2 regions of the Micromonospora sonneratiae genome follow, and region 2 is predicted to be linked to the other one. Evidence: riboswitches for the same ligand, from Rfam matches in the RefSeq annotation. Region 2 holds a riboswitch; the other holds the start of a gene.
What was found. A riboswitch is a leader RNA that binds a small molecule or an ion and turns the genes downstream of it on or off. The one in region 2 is predicted to bind thiamine pyrophosphate.
Positions count from the first base shown of each region.

Region 1 (7,795 bases), on a different contig from region 2:
GGAGCATGCGACCACGCTGCGGGAGATCACCCGCCTGGACTGGCGGCGTGACCCGGACGGGGTGCTGGTGGCCACGGTGCAGGCCGACGCGTTCTGCCAGTCGATGGTGCGTAGCCTGGTCGGCGCGATGCTGGTGGCCGGCGACGGCCGACGTCCGGTGCAGTGGCCGGCGAGCCTGCTCAGTCGGCGGGAGCGGTCCAGTGAGGTGACGGTGGCACCGGCCCACGGCCTGACCCTGGTCGCGGTGGGCTATCCGGACGACCCGGCCGAGTACGCCCGCCGGGCGGATCAGACCCGGCGGCTGCGGGTCGGGGCACGGCAGTGACCGGTGCCCGATGATGATCGCCGTCCCGCCGGGGCAGGTGACGTTGTCGGACCGGCGAACGCAGACAAACTGGTCGGTCGAGCTGACCCCGTACGAGCTTGCGATGTTTCCGGTCACCCAGGCGCAGTACGCGCAGGTTGTCGGCGAGCGGCCGAGCACCGCGCGCGGCGACCGGTTACCCGTCGAGGGTGTTTCCTGGTTGGACGCGGTCTGGTTCTGCAACGCCCTGTCCCGGCGAGAGGGGTTGGCCCCCGTGTACCGCCACCCTGCGGACGTCGAACGCATCGAGTGGGATCCGACCGCCGACGGGTACCGGTTACCGACCGAGGCCGAGTGGGAGCATGCCTGTCGTGCCGGTACGGCCGGTCCACGGTACGGGCCGCTCGACGAGATCGCCTGGTATCGCGGTAACTCGCAGGAGCGGATCCACGACGTGGGCGGCAAACAGCCCAACGAGTGGGGCATGTACGACATGCTCGGCAACGTCTGGGAGTGGTGCTGGGACATCTACGATGCCGAGGTCTACGGCAGTTACCGGGTGTTACGTGGCGGTGGTTGGTGTGACGAGCACTGGAGCTGCCGGGCCTCGGTACGGCGTCGCAGCCATCCGACCTTCCAGATCGACGACGTGGGATTCCGCATCGCGCGTTCCCTCTTGTCCTGATCCGTGACTGATCCATCGGTGGATGTGACCTTCGCGGGGTCGCCCGTGACCTGCATCGGCGATGACCGGGACCGGCAGTCGACCGGCCGGACAGGCACCGGACCGGGCACCGGAGCAGGCACCGGAACGGGTGCGCGACAATGCCAGGCGTGACCGGCGAACACTATTTCAGCGCCCAGCCCGGAGCTGCCCCGCACCGGCGTGACATCGAGTTCTCGGCCGCCGGTCAGGACTACACGTTGACCACGGCCGGCGGGGTCTTCTCCGCGGACCGGCTCGACCCCGGCACCGCCGTACTGCTGCGCAAGGCGGAACTGCCCGAGCCCGACGCGGACGGGCCGTTGCTCGACCTGGGCTGCGGCTACGGTCCGATCACCTGTGTCCTGGCGACCTCGGTGACCTCCGCGACGGTCTGGGCGGTCGACGTGAACGCCCGGGCCCGGGAACTCGCCGCCGAGAACGCCGCCCGGGTCGGTGTCGCGGACCGGGTACGGGTGGCCGCGCCGGACGAGGTGCCGGCGGAGGTCACCTTCGCGCAGATCTGGTCCAACCCGCCGATCCGGATCGGCAAGCAGGAACTGCACGCCATGCTGCTGCGGTGGCTGCCCCGGCTGGCTCCGGGCGGGGTGGCCTGGCTGGTCGTGGCCCGACACCTCGGTGGCGACTCGTTGGCCCAGTGGCTGGTCGAACAGGGCTGGACGGTGGAGCGACACGCCAGCCAGAAGGGCTACCGGGTGCTGCGGGTGACCCGCTGAGCACCGACCCGAGGGTGGGACAGGCGCCGACCCGAGGGCGGGACAGGCGCCGACCCGAGGGCGGGACAGAAAACCCGGGTGCCCCGACCCGCCAGGGTCAGGCAGTATGCCGTCGTGGGGTACATAGACGTCGCCGGACTGGGATACACGCTGCCAGATGGCCGGGAACTCTTCGCCGATGTGTCGTTCCGGGTGGGCGAGGGAGCCAAGGTCGCCCTGGTCGGGCCAAACGGGGCCGGCAAGACGACCCTGCTCCGGATGGTGGCCGGTGATCTGGCCACCAAGACCGGCGCGATCGCCCGCAGCGGCGGCCTTGGGGTGATGCGGCAGTTCATCGGCATGATCGGTGACGAGACGGAGCTGCGGGACCTGGCACTTTCGCTGGCCGCCCCGGCGCTCCGGTCGGCCGGTGCGCGGCTGGCCACCGCCGAGGCGGCCCTGCACGCCGCCGAGGTGCGCGGCAAGTTCAGCTCCGCCGCGGGCAAGGCGCAGATGGCGTACGCGGATGCGCTGGCCGCCTGGGGGGAAGCCGGCGGCTACGACGCCGAGGTGCTCTTCGACACGGTGTCGACGATCGTGCTCAACCTGCCCTGGGAACAGACCCGGAACCGTCCGGTGCGGACCCTCTCCGGTGGGCAGCAGAAGCGGTTCGCGCTGGAGTTGCTGCTGCGCGGCACGGACGAGGTGCTGCTGCTCGACGAACCGGACAACTTCCTCGACGTACCCGGGAAACGGTGGTTGGAGGCCCGACTGCGCGAGTCGCAGAAGTCCGTCCTCTACGTCTCGCACGACCGGGAGCTGCTGGCCCAGACCGCCGACCGGGTGGTCGCGGTGGAAGGGGGCAGCGCCTGGGTCCATCCGGGCAGCTTCACCACCTGGCACGAGGCCCGGGTGGCCCGGCACGGCCGGCTCGAAGAGCAGCGCAAGCGCTGGGACGAGGAGCATCAGAAGCTGCGTGAGCTGATGCTGATGTACAAGCAGAAGGCGGCCTACAACTCCGACATGGCCTCGCGGTACCAGTCGGCGCAGACCCGGCTGCGCAAGTTCGAGGAGGCCGGGCCGCCGCCGCTACCGCCCAAGGACCAGGACATCCGGATGCGGCTGGCCGGTGGCCGTACCGGTAAACGGGCGGTGATGTGTGAGCAGCTGGAGCTGGACGGGTTGACCTATCCGTTCGACCTGGAACTCTGGTACGGCGACCGGGTGGCGGTGCTCGGTGCCAACGGGACGGGCAAGTCCCACTTCCTGCGGCTGTTGGCCCGGGGCGGCACCGACCCTGATCCGGCGAACGTGCCGCTGGCCGGTGGTCTGGACCTGACCCCGGTACGGCACGACGGCGTGGCCCGGTTGGGCGCCCGGGTCCGCCCTGGTCACTTCTCCCAGACCCACGACCGGCCGGAGTTGATGGAGAAGACCCTGGTCGAGGTGCTCTGGCGGGGGGACGAGCACCGCGCCGGGATGGACCGGCACGCCGCCATGGCCGCGCTGAGCAGGTACGAGTTGAGCGGCCAGGGCGACCAGCGGTTCGGGTCGCTCTCCGGTGGACAGCAGGCCCGGTTCCTCGTACTGCTGTTGGAGTTGTCCGGGGCGACGCTGCTGTTGCTCGACGAACCCACCGACAACCTGGACCTGGCCTCGGCGGAGTCACTGGAGGAGGGGCTGCGGGCCTTCGAGGGCACGGTCATCGCCGTCACCCACGACCGGTGGTTCACCCGGTCCTTCGACCGGTTCGTGCTCTTCCGTGGCGACGGTGAGGTGGTGGAGACCCCGGAACCGGTCTGGGGGGTGTAGGGAAGCCCTGTTGTCGCCTTCCGGGTGGGAAGGGTCCCTTCCCAACCCACGCCTGCCAACCGGGCCGTCGTCAGGCCACGACAGTCGACATGGGCATAGGGTTGATCAGTGAGTGAAATGACCTACCGCCGGCTCGGCAACTCCGGACTCGTGGTGTCCGTGGTTGGGGTCGGCTGCAACAACTTCGGCCGCAAACTCGACCTCGACGGCACCCGGGCCGTCGTCGACGCCGCGCTCGACGCGGGAATCAACTTCTTCGACACCGCTGACATCTACGGCCAGCCCCAGGGCGGTTCCGAGGAGCAGCTCGGTGCCGCGCTGCGGGGTCGACGTGACGACGTGGTGGTGGCGACGAAGTTCGGCATGAACATGCACGGGATGAACGGGCCGGACCACGGGGCCAGGGGTGCCCGGCGCTACGTTGCCCGCGCGGTGGAGGCGTCGCTGCGCCGGCTCGGCACCGACTACATCGATCTCTACCAGATGCACGAGCCCGACCCGGGTACGCCGATCGAGGAGACCCTGTCCGCGTTGGACGACCTGGTCCGCGATGGCAAGGTGCGCTACCTCGGCAACTCCAACTTCGCCGGATGGCAGATCGCCGATGCGGCGTGGGTGGCCCGGACCCGGGGATACACCCCGTTCATCAGCGCGCAGAACGAGTACAACCTGCTCGACCGGGACGTCACCGCAGAGGTGGTTCCGGCCTGCCAGCAGTTCGGTCTGGGACTGCTGCCGTTCTTCCCGCTGGCGGACGGGCTGCTCACCGGCAAGTACAGGCGTGGTGCGGCGGCGCCGGAGGGCAGCCGGCTGTCCGGTGGTGGCCGTTACGCCGAGCGGCTGGCCAACGCGCCGTGGGACACGATCGAGGCGATCGAGGCGTACGCGGCCGAGCGCGGCCTCACCATGCTCCACGTGGCGATCGCCGGCCTGGCCGCCCAGCCGGCGGTCACCTCGGTCATCGCCGGAGCCACCACACCGGACCAGGTACGGGCCAACGCCGCAGCCGGAAGCTGGCAACCCTCGGCCGAGGATCTCGCCGCGCTGAACGCCCTGCTCTGAACCTCGATCTAGATCACTGATCTCCCTGCGCTGAGCAGGCGCTGGCCGGGGCAACCGGGCACATCGGATGTTGACCGATCGATGCGTCCGGTTGCCCTTCGTGGTTGGTGTGTCAGGTCACCTTTCTTTACTTGACCTCCTCGACGACGTAGCCTCGGCGAAGAAGTGACCCACGGGAGCCCGGTGTACCGGGCTGAGAGGGGGGCTGCAGCCCCCGACCGTCGAACCTGATCCGGGTAATGCCGGCGCAGGGAGGAGTGTTGCCGTGCTGTCCCTGGGACGACTGCATCTCATTACCGACACCCGACCCGGGTGTGACCCGTTGGCCGTTACCCGGGCCGCGCTCTCGGTGGCCGGGCCGGACCTGGTCGTACAGGTCCGGGTGGCCGACTCGGCCAGCGACCGGGAAACCTACGACCTGGCCGTACGGGTCATGGACCTGTGCGCCGAGGCCGGGGCGACCTGCCTGGTCAACGACCGGCTGCACGTCGCGCTGGCGGTGGGCGCTGCGGGCGGACACGTCGGCGACTCCGACCTTCCGGTGGCCGCCGCGCGGCGGGTGCTGGGCCCGACCGCCGTGCTCGGCGTCACCGCTCGCACCCCGGCGACCGCTGCGGAAGCGGTCTCGGCGGGTGCCAGCTATCTCGGTGTCGGCCCGTGTTACGCCACCACGACGAAGGACGGGCTGCCGGCTCCGATCGGGCCGGCCGGCATCCGGGACGTGACCGGGGCGGTGGCCGTGCCGGTCATCGCGATCGGCGGTGTCACCCCGGCCCGGGTGCCCGAACTGTTGGCCGCTGGCGCGTACGGCGTGGCGGTCGTGGGTGCGGTCTCCACCGCTGCTGATCCGGCTCGCGCGACCGCCGCGCTGGTCGGAGCCCTTTCGTGTTAGGAAGGGCCCCCTTCACCGCAGAATCCGACCGGGAGCCCTTCCGCGCAGACGTGGCGGTGGTTGGCGGTGGGCCGATCGGCCTGGCGGTCGCCTGGCGGTGCGCGGTACGGGGCAGGCGGGTGGCCGTGTACGACCCGGACCCGGGCGTCGGTGGGGCGGACGGGGTGGCGGGCGGAGCGCTTGCCTCGGGCGGTGGGGCGGACGAGGTGGCGGGAGCTGTGTTCGCTGCGGGTCGCGGGGCGTACCAGGTCGCGGCTGGCATGCTGGCCCCGGTCGCCGAGGCGTACTTCGGCGAGGAGGCGCTGACCCGGCTGTTGACCGAGTCGGCCCGGCGGTGGCCCGCGTTCGCAGCCGAGCTTTCCGAGGTGTCCGGACTGGACCTCGGCTACCGTACCGAGGGCACCCTGGTCGTGGGGCTCACCAGCGACGACGTGGCCGAGGCGCGGCGACTGTGGTCGTACCAGCAGGATCTCGGACTGCCGATCACCCCGCTGCGACCGGCGCAGCTGCGGGCCTACGAGCCGCTGTTGGCGCCCGGTGTACGCGGCGGCGCGCATGCGCCCGGTGACCACCAGATCGACCCGCGTCGGTTGGTTGCCGCGCTGCGCGTCGCGGCCGACCGCGCCGGGGTGGCGTTCATCCGGGACACCGTCACCGACCTGTCCGCAGTGGACGCACCGACCGTGGTGGTGGCCGCCGGCTGTGGTGCCGCTGCGCTGACCGGCCTGCCGGTCCGGCCGGTGAAGGGCCAGATCCTGCGGCTGCGGGCACCCGGTGGTGCCGCGCCGGGCTTCCGGCACGTCGTCCGGGGATACGTCGACGGCTGGACGGTCTATCTCGTGCCGCGTACCGACGGTGAGGTGGTGGTCGGCGCGACGGTCGAGGAACGTGTCGATGACGCGGTCACCGCCGGGGCGGTGCTCCGGCTGCTCCGGGCCGCCGCCGATCTGATGCCGGAGATCGCCGAGTACGAGCTGGTGGAGGCGCAGGTCGGGATGCGGCCCGGTACGCCGGACAACGCACCGATCATCGGCCGGTTGCCGGACCGGCCGGAGGTGATCGTGGCGACCGGCCACTACCGGCACGGCATCCTGCTCACCCCGGTGACCGCCGACCTGGTCGCCGATCTGCTCTCGACCGGCGTACCGGATCCGGCGATGGTGCCGTTCACGCCGGACCGGTTCGTCACCGACTGACAGGAGGCGTGGACGTGGCGGAAGTGACAGTGAACGGGGAACGACGGGAACTGCCCGAACCCGCGACCGTGGTGGAGCTGGTGACCGGGTCGACGGCACAGACCCGGGGCGTGGCGGTCGCGGTGAACGGTGAGGTGGTGCCCAGGGCCGGCTGGTCGACCACGGTCCTGCGCGACGGGGACCGGGTCGAGGTGCTCACCGCGGCCCAGGGCGGGTGACCGGGATGGACGGTTCGTCGGGTGGGGCACCGGTCGGTCAGGTGACCGGGGATGCCGGTGGGCTCACCATCGGCGGGGAGATCTTCGGCTCCCGACTCATTCTCGGCACCGGTGGCGCCGCCAGCCTGCACGCGCTGGAAGCCGCGATCCGGGCCTCCGGCACCGGGCTGGTCACCGTGGCGCTACGCCGGATCGACACGGCCGCCACGATGCGCGGCGGTCTGCTGGAGGTGCTGGACCGCTGTGGCGTACGGCTGCTGCCGAACACCGCCGGTTGCTACACCGCGACAGAGGCGGTCAAGGTCGCCCACCTTGCCCGGGAGGCGTTCGGGACGTCGTGGGTGAAGCTGGAGGTGATCGGCGACGAGCGGACGCTGCTGCCCGACGGGGTGGAGTTGCTGACGGCCGCCGAGCGGCTGGTCGATGACGGCTTCACCGTGCTGCCGTACACCAGTGACGATCCGGTGCTGGCCCGCCGGTTGGCCGATGTCGGCTGCGCCGCGGTGATGCCGGCCGGCGCCCCGATCGGTTCGGGGTTGGGCATCACCAACCAGCACCACATCCGGCTGATCCGGCAGAGCGTCGACGTGCCGGTGATCCTCGACGCCGGTATCGGCACCGCGTCCGACGCGGCGTTGGCGATGGAACTCGGCTGCGACGGTGTGCTGTTGGCCAGCGCGGTGACCCGGGCCGCCGACCCGGCCCGGATGGCGGCGGCGATGCGGTACGCCGTGGCGGCGGGCCGGCTGGCGGCCGGTGCCGGCCGTATCCCGCGCCGGTTCCATGCGCTGGCCTCCACCTCGGACGACGGGCGGCCCGAGCTGTGACCGGACCGGACCGGTCGGGTGGCGGTGGCGTACCGGCTGGGGTGGTGGTGCTCACCGATCGGCGG
Region 1 is NZ_JBHTMP010000040.1:45,747-53,541, forward strand. It holds gene truA (tRNA pseudouridine(38-40) synthase TruA) at 1-325, shown strand, start outside; gene ACFQ4H_RS23325 (formylglycine-generating enzyme family protein) at 336-989, shown strand; gene ACFQ4H_RS23330 (class I SAM-dependent methyltransferase) at 1,139-1,744, shown strand; gene ACFQ4H_RS23335 (ABC-F family ATP-binding cassette domain-containing protein) at 1,859-3,535, shown strand; gene ACFQ4H_RS23340 (aldo/keto reductase) at 3,653-4,597, shown strand; TPP riboswitch at 4,761-4,868, shown strand; gene thiE (thiamine phosphate synthase) at 4,863-5,489, shown strand; gene thiO (glycine oxidase ThiO) at 5,483-6,685, shown strand; gene thiS (sulfur carrier protein ThiS) at 6,700-6,903, shown strand; gene ACFQ4H_RS23360 (thiazole synthase) at 6,909-7,730, shown strand; gene ACFQ4H_RS23365 (thiamine phosphate synthase) at 7,727-7,795, shown strand, end outside.
Region 1: it holds a riboswitch for thiamine pyrophosphate, as region 2 does, so the genes downstream of both, thiE (thiamine phosphate synthase) here and ACFQ4H_RS17620 (ECF transporter S component) in region 2, are expected to answer to the same signal.

Region 2 (7,795 bases):
TGACCATCGTTGGTCTCGCCGACCAGCGGGTTGAACGACAGGCCGGCCGGCCGGCGGTCCATCAGGTATCCCAGCAGCGCGTCAGCGGCCCGGAACACGGACAACGTGGCGGTCAGGACGATCGGAGACTCCAGTACGCCGAGTTCGTCGACCTGGGTCGATCCGACGAGTTTCCCGTAGCCGTTGCCGGTGTACACGGCGGCCGGCAGGGTCCACCGTCCGGGGCCAAGTTGGCTCGGCACGACGGCGGTGACACCGGTGTGCAGGTCGGCACCATCGTCGATGGTGGTGTGCCCGACCAGGATCCCGGGGACGTCGGTGATCGCGTTGTGTCGTCCGGTGGGCAGTGGCCCGACGACGATCCCGAGGTCGCGGGCGCGGCGGCTGAGCTGGTCCATCAAACTCCTGTCGGGTGTCGGCTTCAGGCAGCGGTGCGGATCACCGGAGCGTCCTCGGAGGTGGCCATCGCGTGTTCCCGGTGGGCCGCCCGGCTGCCGTCGACCGTACGGCGCGGCCAACCGTCCCGGTCCACCCGGTACTGGTCGTGCCCGTGGGCGATGAACATCGCGGCTCCAGGACGATCACCAGACCTGACGCCAGTAGCAGGCCTCGGCCAGCCCGGCCCTCGTTGGGGACGGTCCGACACCACCGCCGCCGTACGCCAGCGTCGGTCTGCACCGGTGCTGAGATCACCGGGGTACGGTGCTGAGCTGAGCAAGCCGCTCGGCGGTCGGCTGGCCCCGGTCGTCAGAAGTAGACCCGCCGGCTGAAGTCTGGACCGGGTCCAGCGAAGGGCCGACACCAGCCGGCCCGGAAAATCCCCAAGCGGTCGAACGGGCGGCACGCCGCTAATCTGAGTCCTTTCCGCACTTATCGGGGAAGACCATGACAAGCAGGTTTACCGAGTTGGTCGTCGATTGCCATGATCCGGAGAGGCTCGCGGCCTTCTGGTGCGAGGTCCTGGACTTCAAGGTGATCGACCGGAGCGAGGGCAAGGTCGAGATCGGATCCTGGGTGCCGACCGTTGAGGATGTTCGGGCCCGCCAGATGCCGCCCACCCTGCTGTTCATTCAGGTACCTGAGGACAGGACCGTGAAGAACCGGCTGCACCTCGACGTCAGCCCGATCGACGGCAGCACCGAAGACGAGGTGACCAGACTGCTCGGCCTCGGTGCCACCAAGACGGATGTGGGTCAGGGCCCAGACCGGAACTGGACGGTCATGGCAGACCCCGAAGGCAACGAGTTCTGCGTCCTACGCACCCTGGCACCACAGCAGTAGGCCACCGGCGGACCACTCTCGTTCACACCGCGACCGTCACGTTGGCGAGGAGCCTCGATAACGTCCCGGCGCTGATCGCAGGCAGCGCTACCGCTTAGCCACTCCGCTACGCGGCGTCGACCCTACTCGTACGGGTTCTTCGGGGCGTCGACCTGCTGCCACGACTCGACCTGGATGTACGGGATGTCCTCGCCGTTGACCGGGTCGGTACCGGTCCGGTCGACGTAGCGCCCGACCACCTCCACCCAGGTGTCCGCAGCCAGTCCGGTCGGCGGATCACCGGCCATCCCGAGTTTGATCGGGCGGCCGTCGGCGGCGCAACAGGAGAGGATCATCCGGGCCAGGATCGGCTCACCACCGGGCCCACTGGCGATGAAGCCGGTGATCCGTACCCGGCGGTCACCGATCGACGCCCCCTTCTCGAACAGCGCCCGCGACGCGTAGTCGAGCACGCTGATCTTCACCGGGTCACCTTCCGGCAGCGGCGGATAGTCCGACATCTCCTGGCGGGACAGGGCGGTGCCGGCCTGCCCGACGGCGTACGACCCGAGGGCCGGCGGGGTGATCAGCAACAGCCCGAGCACCGGCAGGATGAGCAGCCAACCGACCCGGGGCTCGTGGTGCCCCTTACCCCCGTGTCCGTGGTCGTGTCCATGGTCGTGCTCTTGTCCGTCACCTTCCGGATCTCCGGTGGCGGTCGACACGGGCTGCCGCAGGTCGTACACCAGGGTCATCACCGCGGCGACCACCAGCAGGATCCCGGCGGCGATCAGGAACGGACGCAGCCCCTCCTTGACGTAGCGCAGGTAGATGTCGGTGACGCTGGCCTTGAGCACCGCGCCACCGAGCAGCAGCAGTACGACCGCCTGGGCCTGCCGGTTCACGCCGCACCCACCACTTCGCTCATGACGCACCCACCACTGTCGCTAACGAGGCGCTCACCGCGGTCGCTCATGACGTGCTCACCGCTGTCGCTCATGACGTGCTCACCGCGGTCACTCATGACAGAAACAGTGCTCCCACCCCGACGGAGACTCCGACCGCGACGACGAAGGTCGTCGGCGCGAACCGGAAGGCAAACCGACGCCCGAAGACGCCGGCCTGCATGGAGATCAGCTTGAGATCGACCATCGGCCCGACGACCAGGAACGTCAACCGCGCGGTCAACGAGAACTGCGACAGCGACGCGGCCACGAAGGCATCCGCCTCGGAACAGATCGACAGCAGCACCGCCAGTACGGCCAATGCCAGCACCGACAGCACCGGGTTGTCGGCCAACGTCTGCAACCACCGCTCGGGCACCAGCACGTTGATGCTGGCGGCGGCCATCGCGCCGAGGACGAGAAAGCCTCCCGCGTGTACGACGTCGTGTCGTACGGCGGCCCAGAACGCCCGCCCCTTCGACTGCCCGTCGAGTTCGGGCCGGTACGGCAGCCGGATCCAGTCGGCGCGGCCGAGTCGCAGCCAGAGCCACCCCATAATCATGGCGACGATCAGGCTGGCCCCGGCCCGGGCGGCGACCAGCTCCGGATCGTTCGGGAAGGCGACCGCGGTGGCGGCCAGCACGATCGGGTTGATCGCCGGGGCGGCCAGCAGGAACGCCAGCGCGGCGGCCGGGGTGACGCCCCGGCGGATGAGCGATCCGGCGATCGGCACCGATCCGCACTCGCAGCCGGGCAGCACGACTCCGGCGCAGCTGGCCACCGGTACGGCCAGCGCGGGGTGACGCGGCAACGCCCGGGCCCAGAAGGACCGGGGCACGAAGACCGCGATTACGGCGGAGAGCACGACACCGAAGACGAGAAACGGCACGGCCTGCACCATCACGGACACAAACACCGTGGTCCAGGTCTGTAGCCGGGGATCGGAGATGGCGCTGCCCAGTGGTCCCCGGAAGATCACCAGCAGGATCAGCAGTGCCGCCAGTACCTCGACCGAACGGTCCTCCCAACCACGGCCGGACCGCCGACGACGAGGTGTCCCCGGGTCGGGGGTGTCGCGAACCGGCCCGCCGCCGGGTGTGGATGCTGCGGGAGCGTCGCGAACCGGCCGGACGCCGGGTGTCGATTCTGTGGAGGTGCCAGCGGGCGGGATCGTCCAGTCGATCTCGTCACCCGTCCGGGTGCGACCGGGGGCCGCACGGTCGGGGGCCGTCACAACAGTTTCGTCCCTTCGCTCGACGTTCCGCGTGGGCCCTCGACGTTTCGCGTGGACCTCTGCTTAGTGGCGGCGGCCAGCTCACCCTAACCCGAACCGGGGTGGGCACCACCACACCGGCCAGCCGAGCCCCTGTGCCCTTCGGCTGGTTGGTGCTAGCGTCTGCGGAACAACTTCACATCCGACAGGGGAGCGCACAGCGCTGAGAGTGCGGGTCACACCCGCAGACCCTCGAACCTGATCTGGGTAATGCCAGCGCAGGGAGTTCGGTCGAACCTCCAGCCGCGCCGCAGTCCGGGCCCACCGGATGGCGGCGTGCGTCTTCTCCTGGTTCGTTCAAGGGACTGGGAGGCAACATCATGAGTCAGCCTGACAACCACCGATGGCGTACGGTCGACGTCGTCGTCGCATCGGTCATCGCCGTCGCCTTCGGCGTCGTCTTCTGGGCGTGGGGTTACGTCTGGAGCGCCACCGATGCCGCGTTCGCCTTCTTCCCACCGGCACAGTCCCTGCTCTACGGCATCTGGTTGGTGCCGGCGGTGCTGGGTGGGCTGATCATCCGTAAGCCCGGTGCGGCGCTGTACACCGAGACCGTGGCCGCCATCGTCTCCGCCCTGCTCGGCACCCAGTGGAGTGGCACGGTCATTCCGCAGGGCCTGGTCCAGGGCCTCGGTGCCGAACTGGCGTTCGCCGCCCTGCGCTACCGCTCGTTCAAGCTGCCGTCGGCCATGCTGGCCGGGGCGATGACCGGGCTAAGCGCATCGCTGTTCGACTTCTTCGTGTGGAACACCGAGTACGCGCTCTGGTCGTACCGGATTCCGTACGCCCTCGCCACGATCGTCAGCGCCGCCCTGGTGGCCGGCATCGGCGGCTGGGCCCTGACCCGGGCGCTGGCCGGGACCGGGGTGCTGGACCGGTTCCCCGCCGGCCGCGAACGCACCGCCATCTAGCCCACCCATCCCGGTTGATCATGAAGTTATCACCCGGAAAACGCCGATATTCCGACGATAACTTCATGATCAACGCGGAGGGACAGGCATGAGTGTGGTCGAGTTGCGCGGGTTCGGGTGGCGGCACGCCGGTCGGAAGGCCTGGGCGGTACGTGACGTCGACCTGCGGATCGAGCACGGCGAGCGGGTGCTGCTGCTCGGCCCGTCGGGTGCCGGCAAGAGCACCCTGCTGGCCGCGCTCGCCGGCCTGCTGGCGGAGGACTCCGGTGAACAGGCCGGCACGGTCGAGATCGACGGCTTGGACCCGCGCAAGGCCCGGGAACGGGTCGGCATCGTCTTCCAGGATCCGGTCACCCAACTGGTGATGGCCCGGTCCGGGGACGACGTCGCGTTCGGGCTGGAGAACCGGGGAGTGCCGGCCGACGAGATCTGGCCCCGGGTGGAGGAGGCGCTAAGGCGGGTCGGCTTCCCGTACCACCGGGACCGTCCCACGGCGGCGCTGTCCGGCGGCGAGCAGCAGCGGTTGGCACTGGCCGGGGTGCTGGCCCTGCGTCCCGGTCTGCTGCTGCTCGACGAGCCCACCGCCAACCTCGACCCGGCCGGGGCCGACCTGGTCCGTGGGGCGCTGGCCGCCGCCCTGGACGGGAACGTCGCCATGGACCGGAACACCACCCTGGACCGGAACGCTGCCATGGACCGGAACACCACCCTGGTCCTGGTCGAACACCGGGTCGCCGAGGCGCTACCGCTGGTGGACCGGGTGGTGGTGCTGGAACCGGGCGGGGGCGTACGCGCCGACGGCCCACCGGAGGCGGTCTTCGCCGTACACGGCGAGGCCCTGGCCGAGGCGGGAGTCTGGGTTCCCGGTCGGGCGGTGCCGCCCCGAGCGGCGGCAGCCACCCCCGGGGAGGTGCTGCTCACCGCCGAACGGCTCGGCCTGCCTCCCCGGCTGGGCGCGACCGATCTCGACGTACGCGCCGGCGAGGCGCTGGCCGTACTCGGGCCCAACGGGGTGGGCAAGTCCACCCTGGCCCTGCTGCTCGGCGGACTACTCAAACCGGGTACCGGACGGGTGGTGGCCGGTCCGGCACTGGTCGGTCAGTCGGGCAGCCCGGCACGGACCGGACGGGAGGGTACCGCGCCACACCGCTGGCGGGCACCGGTGTTGACCCGACGGATCGGGTCGGTCTTCCAGGATCCGGAGCACCAGTTCGTCGCCACCACGGTCTTCGACGAGCTGGCCCTGGGACCACGCCGGACCGGTCAACCACCGGACGCGGTGAAGTCCATCGTGGACGATCTGCTGGTCCGGCTACGCCTGGATCGGCTGGCCAGGGCGAATCCGTACACCCTCTCCGGGGGTGAAGCACGGCGACTGAGCGTCGCGACCGCCCTGGCCACCGCGCCCCGACTGCTCGTCCTGGACGAGCCGACCTTCGGTCAGGACCGGCGTACCTGGATCGAGTTGGTCGACCTCCTGGCCGGGCTACGCGACGCCGGGCACGGAATCGTCACCGTCACCCACGACGCCGACTTCGTCGCGGCGCTGGCCGATCGGACCGTGACCCTGCCGGCCGGGACGACGAACGAAAGGCCCGTACGGTGAGCAGCCTCGCCATCCCGGTTGCCACCGGCAGCGGTGTGCTGGCCCGACGCAACCCGGTCGCCAAGCTCGCCGCCGCCCTGCTCTTCTCCTTCACACTGGTCGCCACGCTCGACCCGGTCGCCCCCGCCGTGGCCATCGCCATCGAGCTGGCCGTCCTGCCGCTGTTCGGCATCCGCTACGGCGCGCTGCTCCGTCGGGTCTGGCCGGTGCTGGTCAGCGCGCTGGGCATCGTGGTCACCATGGTGCTCTTCGCCGCCGAACGTACCGGTCCGGTCCTGCTCACCGTCGGGCCGATCGTGGTCACCAGCGGCGTACTGCTCACCGCCCTGGGCCTGGCGCTACGCATGGTCGCGGTGGCCCTGCCCGGGATAATGGTGTTCGCCACCACCGATCCGACCGATCTGGCCGACGCCCTGATCCAGAACGCCAGGACACCGCCCCGCTTCGCGATCGGTGCCCTGGCCGCGTTCCGGCTGCTCCCACTGCTCTCGGCGGAATGGCAGATGATCAGCATGGCCCGGCGGGCGCGTGGGGTCGATGCCGGCCGCAATCCGGTAGCGAAGCTACGGCTGTTCGTTTCGACCGCGTTCGCCCTGTTGGTCGGCGCGATCCGGCGGGGCACCCGGTTGGCCACCGCGATGGATGCCCGTGGCTTCGACGCCGGGGTTCCCCGTACCAGCGCCCGCCGGCAACGGTTCACGTCAGCCGACACGGCGCTGGTCGTCGCGGCGGCGGTGGCCGCCGGAGCGGCACTGGGCGTCAGCATCGCGCTGGGCACCTTCCGGCCACTGATCGGATAGCGGCCTGCGCAACGGGCCGGTCGGACGACGGGCAGGTCGAGACGACGATCCACACGAGGGGCAGGTCGGACGATGGCCCGCGCAGCGGGCAGGTCGGAGAACGACCTGCCCGAAGGGCAGGCCGGCACCGACGACGGTCAGTCGAACACCGAGACGCGGGTACGGTGGTGCCGGGGCGTCTCGATCTCGTCGATCACGGCGACCGCGAGGTCGGCATAGGACAGCCGGTCCGCACCGGGAACCAGGGTCTCACCGCCGACCCGGTACCGGCCGGTCCGGGGACCCGTCACATCCAGCAGCGCCGGTGGGGTGAGCATGAGCCAGTCGGCCGTGGTGTCCGCCGCCCGGAGCCGCTCCAGACCCGCCGTGTGCGCGAGCGCGAAGGGCCGGAGCTGGCTGGGGAACGCCTCGGGGTCGTCCAGCACCATGCGCCCCTGCTCATCCACGAGGTTGGCGAAGAGGCCGATGAGGACGAGCCGGCTCACCCCGGTCCCCTCGACCCCCTGACCCTCGAGGCCCTGGAGTTCGGCCTCCTGGCGTTCGACCCTCTGACGTTCGACGCCTTGGAGCAGCGCGTCGACACCGTCGACGAAGAACCGTCCATCGAGTTGGCCGAGATCGGCGAGGGCCTCCGGTCCGGACGCCGGGGTCACGGCGACGACGATGGCCTGGTGGTCCCGCGCGATCGAGGACGTCACCCGTACGTCCCGTACGTCGCCCGCCGCGACCTGGATGCCGTCTCCCGCGAGGTCGGGATACCTACCTGGATCGCGGACCACGGCGGTGACCTGGTGCCCCCGACTGCGTGCCTCGGTGGTGATGGCCCGGCCGGCCCGGCCACCGGCTCCGAAGATGGCGATGCTGCTCATTTTCCCTGCTCCCTGCTGGTGACCCGCTGGTGGGACTCACTCGGGCAGGGACGGTATTCACGAGAGCCTGGTTACTTCAACGGTACCTGGGCTAGCCTCGGGCGCGTGCTGCCGGAGTTGGACCCCGACATG
Region 2 is NZ_JBHTMP010000025.1:62,003-69,797, reverse strand. It holds gene ACFQ4H_RS17645 (P1 family peptidase) at 1-398, opposite strand, end outside; gene ACFQ4H_RS17640 (hypothetical protein) at 422-565, opposite strand; gene ACFQ4H_RS17635 (VOC family protein) at 886-1,281, shown strand; gene ACFQ4H_RS17630 (TIGR03943 family putative permease subunit) at 1,404-2,165, opposite strand; gene ACFQ4H_RS17625 (permease) at 2,281-3,438, opposite strand; TPP riboswitch at 3,615-3,720, shown strand; gene ACFQ4H_RS17620 (ECF transporter S component) at 3,798-4,388, shown strand; gene ACFQ4H_RS17615 (ABC transporter ATP-binding protein) at 4,477-5,994, shown strand; gene ACFQ4H_RS17610 (energy-coupling factor transporter transmembrane component T family protein) at 5,991-6,794, shown strand; gene ACFQ4H_RS17605 (NAD(P)-dependent oxidoreductase) at 6,932-7,663, opposite strand; gene ACFQ4H_RS17600 (winged helix-turn-helix transcriptional regulator) at 7,769-7,795, shown strand, end outside.